DNA from 2 places in the Streptomyces sp. NPDC048523 genome. Region 1 is predicted to be linked to the other one. Evidence: riboswitches for the same ligand, from Rfam matches in the RefSeq annotation. Region 1 holds a riboswitch; the other holds the start of a gene.
What was found. A riboswitch is a leader RNA that binds a small molecule or an ion and turns the genes downstream of it on or off. The one in region 1 is predicted to bind cobalamin.

Region 2: it holds a riboswitch for cobalamin, as region 1 does, so the genes downstream of both, ACGFWE_RS37435 (cobalamin biosynthesis protein) here and ACGFWE_RS27350 (HoxN/HupN/NixA family nickel/cobalt transporter) in region 1, are expected to answer to the same signal.

Annotation. Positions count from the first base shown of each region.
Region 1 covers NZ_JBICWQ010000005.1:389,781-395,184, forward strand. Annotated here, with positions in the region: gene ACGFWE_RS27345 (nucleoside hydrolase) at 1-772, shown strand, start outside; gene ACGFWE_RS27350 (HoxN/HupN/NixA family nickel/cobalt transporter) at 795-1,910, opposite strand; cobalamin riboswitch at 1,939-2,145, opposite strand; gene ACGFWE_RS27355 (metalloregulator ArsR/SmtB family transcription factor) at 2,227-2,574, shown strand; gene ACGFWE_RS27360 (hypothetical protein) at 2,740-3,108, shown strand; gene ACGFWE_RS27365 (hypothetical protein) at 3,207-3,497, shown strand; gene ACGFWE_RS27370 (hypothetical protein) at 3,549-3,767, opposite strand; gene ACGFWE_RS27375 (hypothetical protein) at 3,812-4,048, opposite strand; gene ACGFWE_RS27380 (LAETG motif-containing sortase-dependent surface protein) at 4,167-5,117, opposite strand; gene ACGFWE_RS27385 (glycoside hydrolase family 13 protein) at 5,403-5,404, shown strand, end outside.
Region 2 covers NZ_JBICWQ010000010.1:170,437-175,840, reverse strand. Annotated here, with positions in the region: gene ACGFWE_RS37450 (class II aldolase/adducin family protein) at 1-55, opposite strand, end outside; gene ACGFWE_RS37445 (anion permease) at 670-1,917, shown strand; gene ACGFWE_RS37440 (hypothetical protein) at 1,943-2,164, shown strand; cobalamin riboswitch at 2,305-2,448, shown strand; gene ACGFWE_RS37435 (cobalamin biosynthesis protein) at 2,546-3,487, shown strand; gene ACGFWE_RS37430 (cobyric acid synthase) at 3,484-4,995, shown strand; gene cobN (cobaltochelatase subunit CobN) at 4,992-5,404, shown strand, end outside.

The DNA.
Region 1 (5,404 bases):
CCCCGTCGCGCGGGGTGCCGCGCGGCCGCTGATCGAGCCCGTGCGCGCCGCGCACCACGTGCACGGCCTCGACGGCATGGGCGACCTGGGGCTGCCGGCGCCGACCCGGGTCGCGGTGGACGTGGACGCGGTGACCCTGCTCAGGCGGGAGATCCTCGCCTCCCCGACGCCGGTCACCCTCATCCCCACAGCGCCGCTCACCAACATCGCCCTGCTGCTCCGCACCCACCCCGACGTGGTGCGGAACATCGAGCGGATCGTGTTCATGGGCGGCGCGGTCGCGACCGGCAACGCCACCCCCGTCGCGGAGTTCAACGTCTGGCACGACCCCGAGGCGGCCGCCGTGCTGCTCACCGCAGGGGTGCCGATCACCATGTACGGCCTGGACGTGTTCGAGCGGGTCATCGTCCCCGCCGCAGACGTCCAGCGGCTGCGGGCGAGTTCGGAGCCCAGCCTGCGCATGGCCGGGGACCTCCTCGCCCACCGCGACCCGGCCACCTCCGGTGACCCCACCCCCACCGGTGGCCTCGGCGACGCGGGCGCGGTGTGCGCGGTCGTCGACCCGGAGGGGCTGACCACCGAGCTGCTGCCGGTGGAGGTGAGCCTCGCCCCCGGCCCGACGCGCGGCCAGACCGTCGTCGACCGCCGCCGCCGTCCCGGTGAGTCCGAGATCCACGAGGGCGAGCGTGAAGTGACCCTCGTGGATGTGGCGTTGGGCGTCGACGTGGAGCGGTACGTGAAGCTGTGGCTGACGGCGGTGGAGGGGGCCTAGCCACCGAGCCCCGTCCGCTCTCTCAGGAACTGCTGACGCTCCACCGCTGCTCCACCTTCGCGAGCCGCCAGTAGGCGATCGCCGCCGCCCACACCACCACGAACAGGCCGACGATGATGTAGCCGACGTTGTCGAGGTCGATGTCGGCGATCCAGGTGGTGAGGTCGTCGGTGAGGTCGAGCTTGTCGTGCAGGACGCCGACGAGCTCGATCGTGCCGATGAAGAAGGCGACCGCGATGGACAGCCCGGTGATGGCGAGGTTGTAGAAGACCTTGCGGACGGGGTTGGAGAACGCCCACTGGTAGGCGAAGTTCATGAACGTGCCGTCGAGGGTGTCGAACAGGCTCATGCCGGCGGCGAAGAGCAGCGGCAGGCAGAGGATGGCGTACCAGGGCAGACCCGCGGCCGCGCCCGACCCGGCCATCACCATCAGGGTCACTTCCGTGGCCGTGTCGAAGCCGAGCCCGAACAGGAAGCCCAGCGGGAACATCTGCCCCGGCCGGGTGATGGACTTGGTGAGCCGGCCGAGGATCCGGTTCATGAAGCCGCGCGAGTCGAGATGCTGCTCCAGCTCCTTCTCGTCGTACGTCCCCGCCCGCATCGCCCGGAAGACCTTCAGGATGCCCAGCAGGGCGACCAGGTTGAGGGCGGCGATGAGATAGAGGAACGACCCGGAGACCGTCGTACCCAGAAATCCGAGCACCTGGTGGGTACTTGACCCCTCGTTCATGACCTTGCCGGCGAGCTGGGTGCCGCCGGCGATCAGCGCGGCGAGCAGGACCACGACACTGGAGTGCCCGAGCGCGAACCAGAACCCCCCGGACACCGGCCGCTTGCCGTCCGCCATCAGCTTGCGCGTGGTGTTGTCGATCGCGGCGATGTGGTCGGCGTCGAAGGCGTGCCGCATGCCGAGGGTGTAGGCGGTGATTCCGAGTCCGATGCCGAAGGCCTTGTCGCCCACCTCGTAGTGCTCGGGGACGACCAGGAGGAAGAGGATGCCGAAGGCGACGACGTGCAGGGCGGCTATCGCGGCCATCAGACCGACCGTCTTGACGGTGTCCTCGCGCCGCCAGCGGAAGGAGGCGGGGGCGGCGGCGGTCTCGTGCAGGGCGGTCTCGGGCAGCGCAGGATCAGTCATACGGTGGTCACTCCAGCACCTCGTGGATGAACGCGTGAGCTGCCGTGGCCGGTCTCCTGGCTTACGGGTCGTGCGTTTCCCTGCCCGCCTTCCCGGCCTGATGGTGACGGCCAGTGGCTGTCCCGTGAGGGACGTGGGAGGGAAACTCCCCGATCACAGTGGCGAGGGCCGCACCGGAATGGACCTTTGAGGGGTCGTCACCGGCTTCCCGAGCACCACGGCCCGCCCACCGTAGGGGGGAGCGGGGGTTCCTGCATAGCTGCACACCTGCGCAGGTATGGAAGATCACACAGAGCCGCCTGCGAGGATGTGCGCCATGCACCTCGTCCCGGCCGACCGAGCCGACCGCCGCACCATCGACGGACACCGGGTGTGCGACGCCATCGCCGCGATCGGCGACCCGGGACACGTCCGCACCTGGTCCGACCGCTTCGCCCTCCTGGCCGACCCCAACCGTCTCGCCCTGCTGCTCGCCCTGTACCGGACCGGCCCCCTGGCCGTCTCCGACCTCGCGATCGCGACCGGCATGAACGACCCGGCCGTGTCCCAGGCGCTACGGCTGCTGCGGGCGGCCGGGGTCGTGGCGGGCGAGAAGGAGGGACGGGTGGTGCGGTACCGGGTGGTGGACGAGGCGGTACGGGGGCTGTTGCAACAGGTGTCGTGAGGGGGCGTCGGACAACTCCGGACTGCTGAGGGGCAGTTCAGCGGCACTGAAAGACCAGGACATCCGTCAGTGTGCCTGTGTACCGTGCCCCTATGACCGACAACCGAAAGGGCCGTGCCGCGTAGGCGCCCCTCAGCCCTGCGGGCTGAACTGCCGATCCGTCGCGTGAGGCCACGACGGTACCCGGCCCTCGACGGCCTCTCCGCGCGCTGCATGGCCGATCTGCGCCGCCTGGAGCGATCCCGCTCCTTTCTCGAGGACACGGTTGAAGCGTTCCGGCGCTGGAAGGCTCTTGCCCACGGACCGCTCAGACTGATCGCGGACCCGACGACAGCGCAACGATGCGGCATCCCCGGCTGTTGTGACGTGGGGTACTTCAGGGATCACCTCGAAGCCGTTCTGCACGCCCTGCCCAAGCAGAGCGCACGAGAGTTGCGCGCTCTCCTGACCCCCCTCGACGACGAGATTCTGAGACGGGCGAAGGTCATCCAGGTCGACAACCTCGGCGTGCCGTGGTGGCGGGACCAGCTCTAGGTCCAGGAGGCGTGAGCGGTGCCCAACTCGCTTGACACAGTGGTGCCGTCGTGAGGTGATCCATGCACCGTGATCCTTTGGGGGGGACCTTGTCGTACGTGGCCGTGACGCTTGCCGGTGCCGACACACCGGGTGAGCATCTCCAACTGGCGGCCTTCACGGCCATGGCCGCGATCGTCTTCATATGGCTGGGGCGACGGCAGCGCAGCACGGGGCGCAACGTGCTCGCACCGAGCGAGACGATGAGGGCCGGCGACCGGCTCATCCCGGCACCACCCCCGAGCCGCGGGCACCGCAGAGCAGGGTGGGCGTGGATCGCCTTCGGCTGCGTCTTCCTCCTGCCGGCGGTGTTCAACCTCCTGGCGGCGATCCATGAACTCATCGACTGAGTCGGCCTGCGTCACCGCCGTCCGGGCCGTACATCGGTAACACGCGGTCACTCACCCCTCCACCCCCCACCACTCCGGCCCGCCCCCCTTCCACTCGATCCACGACGACTGCGCCACCTCCGCCGCGTCGATCTCCAGGCCCGCCCTGCGGAGGAACTCGGCGACGTCGGTCAGGTTGTGGGCCAGGCCGAGGATCTCGCCGTCCACGCGGACGCGGCGGCCGCCGGTGGGGGACGGGGGGTGCACGATCACGCGGATCGGTCCGGACATGTCTTCAGGATCGTCCGGGACGTACGGTCCCGCATGTCGATCCGTCATCGGTCGAGCTGTTCGCCGATGTCCGCGACGGACGAGCGCCCCAGATCGCGCAGTTCCCGCCACTCGGCCGGGCGTGGGCGGCCTCGCTGCCAGTGGGGATGGAAGAACACCTGGGCCGACAGCCGGTACAGGCGTCGGCGCAGCTCCGTGCGCCCGGGGCGCTCGGCGAGCTGCCGGTAGGTGACACTCCAGTCCCGCTGTGCCCGGGCGAGGTCGTCGGGGAACGATCGCATGCCCGGATTCAATCATGTGTTCGATTTATTGGGCCATGGCGGGTCCGTGGACGAGTCCCGGGCACGCCGAAGGGCCGCCCACACCGCGAACGGTGGGACGGCCCCGGTCGGACAGGGGTCAGGCGCGCGAAGCCTTGCGGCGACGCGTGGCCAGGACGATGCCCGCGCCGCCCGCGAGCAGCACCGCCGCGCCGCCCGCGATCAGCGGGGTGTTGCTGCTGGCGCCGGTCTCGGCGAGGTTGTCACCGCCGCCGCCGCCGTTCGGGGTGGGGGCGGCCGGAGTCGTGGTGGACTCCGAGGCCGACGGGGTCGGGGTGCTCGTACCCGGGGTCTCGGACGCCGGGGGCGTGCTCTCGGACGCCGGCGGGGTGGACTCGGACGCCGGCGGGGTCGACTCCGAGGCCGGGGGAGTGCTCTCCGAGGCCGGCGGGGTCGCCGGGGGCGTCGTCGGCGGGGTGGCCGTGCAGTCCTTCGTGCCGCCGTTCCAGGCCGCGATCAGCTTGTCCTTGATGACCGGGTGGTCCGGGCCCTTGGGGAGGTCGCCGTGCGGCAGGCCGTCCTTGGCGTCGAGCTGGCCGTCGAACTTCGTGTTGCCCCGGTAGAGGTCGATCTGCGCGTAGCAGCCGACGTCCGGGATCGAGATGTCGAGGGAGTCGACGGAGCCGGCCTTGACGGTCACGGTGTCGAAGTCGTGGAAGACCTGCTCGCCGGAGGTGGCGAACGTCGGGCCGTGCGCGCGGTAGGACGCGAGAGAAGCGGTGCAGGTGGACGCGTCGCCCGCCGCACGGACCTTGACGTGGACCTTGCCGTCCTCGGTCGGCTTCAGGTTCAGGTCGTCGACCTTGACCGAGGCGAAGAAGTTCTTGCCGTCGAGGGAGAACTCGCAGCGGTCGGTCTCGGTCTTGGAGCCGGCGCCCGTACCCGGCTTGTAGCTTCCGCCGTCCTGCCACCCCTTGCCGCCGGGGCAGTCGGAGGCCGAGGCGACGGAGGCGAGGGCAGCGGAGAAGGCGAGCGTCGCGGCGCCCGTCCCCAACAGGCGCCGCATGGTGACACGTCTCGCTATGGACATACGTATCCCGTCAGGATGAGAGTGAGTGGTAACAGCAAGCATCAGAAACACTGGGCTCATTGGTCACATGCGCCACGGTGTTCGCACATCGTGGATCTCCTTGCGGAATGCTGTCAACCTGCGGTGATACAACGAGGGTTCTGGGGTCGTCACAATTTCGACACACAGGGAACGATCCACTCCGCAAAACCCCAGGTTCACTTTTCGGAGACGTGGACAGATATCCCCTTTGTCTGTCCCTGTTGTCGTCTTCATGGACCGCACCCGCATTCCAGAGGAGCCCGCGT
Region 2 (5,404 bases), on a different contig from region 1:
CCAACTCGCCCCACGCGTCCGCCTCGCCCGATGATTTCTGCCGTTCCTCAGCCATGCCGTGATCCTGCCAGGCGGGGCGCCGGAGGGCGCGTTTCCGGGCGTGCGCCCCTCTTTGTCCCGTGATCGCAAGGCTGCCCGGCACCGAACCCGCGCCGTGGCCCTGTCCGTGGTCATGCTCAGCGCGGGAGGCATGGCGTTCGCCCGGTCGGGCCCCGGCCGGTCTGGCAGCAGGCCTTGGTCAAGGGCGCCAGGTTCGTCTACCGGCATCCTGCGCAGGCCGCGTACTTCGTGCGCAACGGCGGTGCCTGGTCCGCGGACGGCTGGCCCCTGCCGCCGGCGCTGGACATTGCATACAACCCGTGTGCGAGGCGAAGCGGCTGACCGGGCGCCGGCCGGTGATCTACACAGCGGCGCCTTCGCCGCAATCACGCGCTGTGGGTGGCCAGTCTGCCGGGTGACCAAAATCTCTTCAACGGGTCGGCTCGACAGCTCAACAGGTTCGCCGCCGGGGCGTAGCCGTGGGGCGTACGGGTCGTGCGGGGGCCGCGGGGTTCGACGCGGGGACAGCAGAAGATTCCGGTCACCGTGCGGCCCGCCCCAGTTCACCTTCCGTTCATCCAGGTTACCTACGTTCAATCTGCCAATGACCTCGAACGATTGCCTGGGTAAATGGAAAACTTCTCGCTGATCCTCGCGATTGTGGTCGTCACCGCACTCGCGTTCGATTTCACGAACGGTTTTCACGACACCGCCAACGCGATGGCCACCACCATCTCGACCGGTGCGCTCAAGCCCAAGGTCGCGGTGGCCATGTCCGCCGTGCTGAACCTTGTGGGCGCCTTTCTCTCGGTGGAGGTCGCCAACACGATCTCCAAGGGTCTCGTCGACGAGACCGGCATCCGTCCCGAGGTCATCTTCGCCGCCCTGGTCGGCGCGATCCTCTGGAACCTGCTGACCTGGCTGGTGGGTCTGCCCTCCAGTTCCTCCCACGCCCTGATGGGCGGTCTGATCGGCGCCACCATCGCCTCGGCGGGCATGGGCGCGGTGCACGGCGACGCGCTCGTCACCAAGGTCCTCATCCCCGCCGTCGCCGCCCCGATCGTCGCGGGCGTCGCCGCCATGCTGGCCACCCGGCTCTCCTACACGCTGGGCAAGAAGGCCGACGGCAAGGCCGCCGCGAAGGGCTACCGCACCGGACAGATCGCCTCGGCCGGCCTGGTCTCGCTGGCCCACGGCACCAACGACGCGCAGAAGACGATGGGCATCATCACCCTCGCCCTCGTCGCCGGCGGCGTCGTCGCCCCCGACTCCGACCCGCCCACCTGGGTCATCCTCTCCGCGGGTCTCGCCATCGCGCTCGGCACCTACCTCGGCGGCTGGCGCATCATCCGCACCATGGGCAAGGGCCTGACCGACCTTCAGCCGCAGCAGGGCTTCGCCGCACAGACCAGCGCGGCCACCGTCATCCTGGCCTCGTCCCACCTCGGGTTCTCCCTCTCCACCACGCACTCCGTCTCCGGTTCGGTGATGGGCGCGGGCCTCGGCCGCAAGGGCGGGGTCGTCCGCTGGTCGACGGCCACGCGGATGTTCGTGGCCTGGGGCCTGACGCTCCCGGCGGCGGCCCTGGTGGGCGCCCTGGCCGAGTCGGTCACGAACCTCGGCGACTGGGGTACGGCGCTCGTGGCGGTCTTCCTCGTCGCCTCCAGCGCGGCGATCTGGAAGATCTCGCGGCGCGAGGTCGTGGACGCGTCCAACGTCAACCACACCGACGAGCCGGCCGGCGTGGTGACCACGGCGATCGCCGTCGTGACCCCGCCGCCCACCGGCACCGTGACCGAGGGCCTCACCGCCACGATCCCGGCTCCGGCCCCCGCCCCGGCCGCCGCGACGGAACCGGCCCCGCCGGCCGCCGTCTGAGCCCCCCTCCTAAGGAAGCCTCACCATGAAGATCGACTGGGAAGCACTCGGCTCCGTCTTCGGCGTCAGCCTCGTCGTCACCGTGGGCCTGGTGGCCCTGTTCACCCTCGGCATCATGGGCCTGTCCCGCCAGGAGCGGGCCACGGCCCAGGGCGGCTCGGCCACGCTCGCGGTCACCGGCGCCTACGCCTGCTTCGCGGCGTGCGCGGCGGCGGTGGCGTACGGGATCTCTCTGATCGTGGCCTGATCGTGGCCTGACGGCCCCCCGCCACTCGACGGCCGGGCGGGCACGGAACTTCCAGTTCCGTGCCCGCCCGGCCGTCTTTCATGACCGGCGATGTGGGGTTCTGCACACTCTCCCGCCGCAGGTCAACAACAAGTTGACGGGTCTCGAAGGCCCGTGGTGGACTGCCGGAGCCATTTACGGCGGCAGAAGAGGAAGCCGGTGCGAATCCGGCGCGGTCCCGCCACTGTCACCGGGGTAGACAACCCCGGGAGCCAGGAACTCTCGCCGCCGGACTCGTCGAACCAGGGCGTGGACACCCTGAGTGAGGACATGACGCGATGCTCGCCTGCCGATCCACCAGCGGTACCCGGTACGTGAACGACCCTGCGATCGGCTGACCCGATGCGTGCCGATCGCGTTTTCGCGTACGGCGCCGCCGCCGGTCTGATCGGTGACCTTCTGCTCGGTGACCCCCGTCGCGGGCATCCGGTCGCCGCGTTCGGGCGGGCCGCCGGGGCCGTGGAACGGGTGCTGTGGCGGGACCACCGGGGGTGGGGCGCGCTGCACACCGCCGTGTGCGTGGGCGGTGCGGTGGCGCTCGGCGCCGTCGCGGAGCGGGCCGTACGACCGTCCCGCACCGCCTCCGTCGTGCTCACCGGGGCCGCCACCTGGGCTGTCGTGGGCGGGACGTCCCTCGTACGGGAGGCCCGGGTCGTCGGGCGGGCGCTGGAGGCGGGGGACGTCGAGGCGGCCCGGGAGCGGCTGCCCCATCTGTGCGGGCGGGATCCGCAGGCCCTCGACGCCGACGGGATCGCCCGGGCGGTCGTGGAGTCCGTGGCCGAGAACACCTCCGACGCCGTCGTGGGGGCGCTGGTGTGGGGTGCCGTCGGCGGGGTGCCGGGGCTGCTCGCGTTCCGGGCCGTGAACACGCTGGACGCCATGGTGGGGCACAAGTCGCCCCGGTACCGGCGTTTCGGGTGGGCTTCCGCCCGGCTCGACGACCTCGCCGGGTGGCCGGGGGCGCGTCTCACCGCCGTACTCGCCGCCGTGGCCGGAGACGATCCCCGGGGTGCCGTGCGGGCCTGGCGGGAGGATGCGCACAGGCATCCGAGCCCCAACGCCGGGCCCGTCGAAGCCTCGTTCGCGGGGGCGCTGGGTGTCCGGCTCGGGGGGATCCTCTCGTACGCGGGGCGGGTCGAACACCGGCCGCTGCTCCATCAGAAGGGGCGCGCCGTCGCCGTGTACGACATCGAGCGCGCCGCACGGCTGTCGCGGCGCGTCGGGCTGCTCGCGCTCGGCGTCGGTGTCGCCGCGCGGGCCTTCGTGAAGGGGCGCAGCGCATGAGTGGCGGAGGGCTTCTCGTCGCCGGTACCACCTCCGACGCCGGCAAGAGTGTCGTCACCGCGGGGATCTGCCGGTGGCTGGTGCGACAGGGGGTCAAGGTCGCGCCGTTCAAGGCGCAGAACATGTCCCTCAACTCGTTCGTGACGCGGGAGGGCGCGGAGATCGGGCGGGCCCAGGCCATGCAGGCGCAGGCCTGCCGCATCGAGCCGACCGCGCTGATGAATCCCGTGCTGCTCAAGCCCGGTGGCGAGCAGAGCAGTCAGGTCGTGCTGCTCGGGAAGCCGGTCGGTGAACTGAGCGCCCGGGGCTATCACGGCGGGCGGCAGCAGCGGCTCCTCGGGACCGTGCTCGACTGTCTCGCCGAGTTGCGGGGCACGTATGACGCGGTGATCTGTGAGGGGGCCGGGAGCCCGGCCGAGATCAACCTGCGGCGGACCGACATCGTCAACATGGGGATCGCCCGCAACGCCGGGCTGCCCGTGCTGGTCGTGGGCGACATCGACCGCGGGGGCGTCTTCGCCTCCTTCTTCGGGACCGTCGCGCTGCTCTCGGAAGAGGACCAGAAGCTCGTCGCCGGGTTCCTCGTGAACAAGTTCCGGGGGGATGTCAGCCTCCTGGAACCCGGGCTCGACATGCTCCACGGACTCACCGGGCGGCACACCTACGGCGTGCTGCCCTTCCGGCACGGCCTCGGGATCGACGAGGAGGACGGGCTGCGGGTGTCCCTGCGGGGGACGGTCCGGGAGTCGAACACGGCTGCTCCCCTCGGGGAGGACGTGCTGCGGGTCGCCGTGTGCGCGATCCCGCTGATGTCCAACTTCACGGACGTCGACGCCCTGGCCGCCGAACCCGGTGTCGTGGTGCGGTTCGTGGACCGGCCCGAGGAACTGGCCGACGCCGACCTCGTCGTGATTCCGGGAACCCGTGGGACCGTCAAGGCACTTCAGTGGCTGCGGGAGCGGGGCCTCGCGGCGGCCATCGGGCGCAGGGTCGCCGAACAGCGGCCCGTCCTCGGCATCTGCGGCGGGTTCCAGATCCTCGGCGAGCACATCGAGGACGAGGTCGAATCGCGCGCCGGCGCGGTCGACGGTCTAGGTGTGCTGCCCGTGCGGGTGCGGTTCGCGCGGGAGAAGACCCTCACCCGGCCGGTGGGGGAAGCCCTCGGGGAGCCGGTCGAGGGGTACGAGATCCACCACGGGGTCGCCGACGTCGGCGGAGGCGTCCCCTTCCTCGACGGCTGCCGCGTGGACCAGACCTGGGGCACGCACTGGCACGGCTCGCTGGAGTCGGACGGCTTCCGGCGGGCCTTCCTGCGGGAGGTGGCGGCCGCCGCGGGCCGCCGGTTCGTGCCGGCCCCCGACACGTCGTTCGCCGCGCTGCGCGAGGAGCAGCTGGACCGGCTCGGCGACCTGATCGAACAGCACGCGGACACGGACGCGCTGTGGCGGCTCATCGAGTCCGGCGCGCCGCAAGGACTGCCTTTCATTCCACCGGGAGCGCCCGCATGAGCACAGTGTTGTTGTTGTCCACCGCCGACACGGACCTGTTGGCGGCCCGGGCCGCTTCCGGCGCCTCGTACCGGATCGGGAACCCGACCCGGGTCGATGTCGCGCAGGAGCTGCCGGCGCTGATCGAGGGCGCGGACATCGCCGTCGTACGGCTGCTCGGCGGCAAGCGGGCCTGGGAGGACGGACTCGCCGCGCTCAAGGCTTCGGGCATCCCCACCGTGCTGCTGGGCGGAGAGGCCGTTCCCGACGCCGAGTTGATGGCCGAGTCGTCCGTGCCCGCTGGTGTGGTCGCGGAGGCGCTCAAGTACCTCGTCGAGGGCGGGCCCGCCAACCTGGAGGAACTCGCCCGGTTCCTGTCCGACACCGTGCTGCTGACCGGCGAGGGATTCGTCGAGCCGCAGAAGATGCC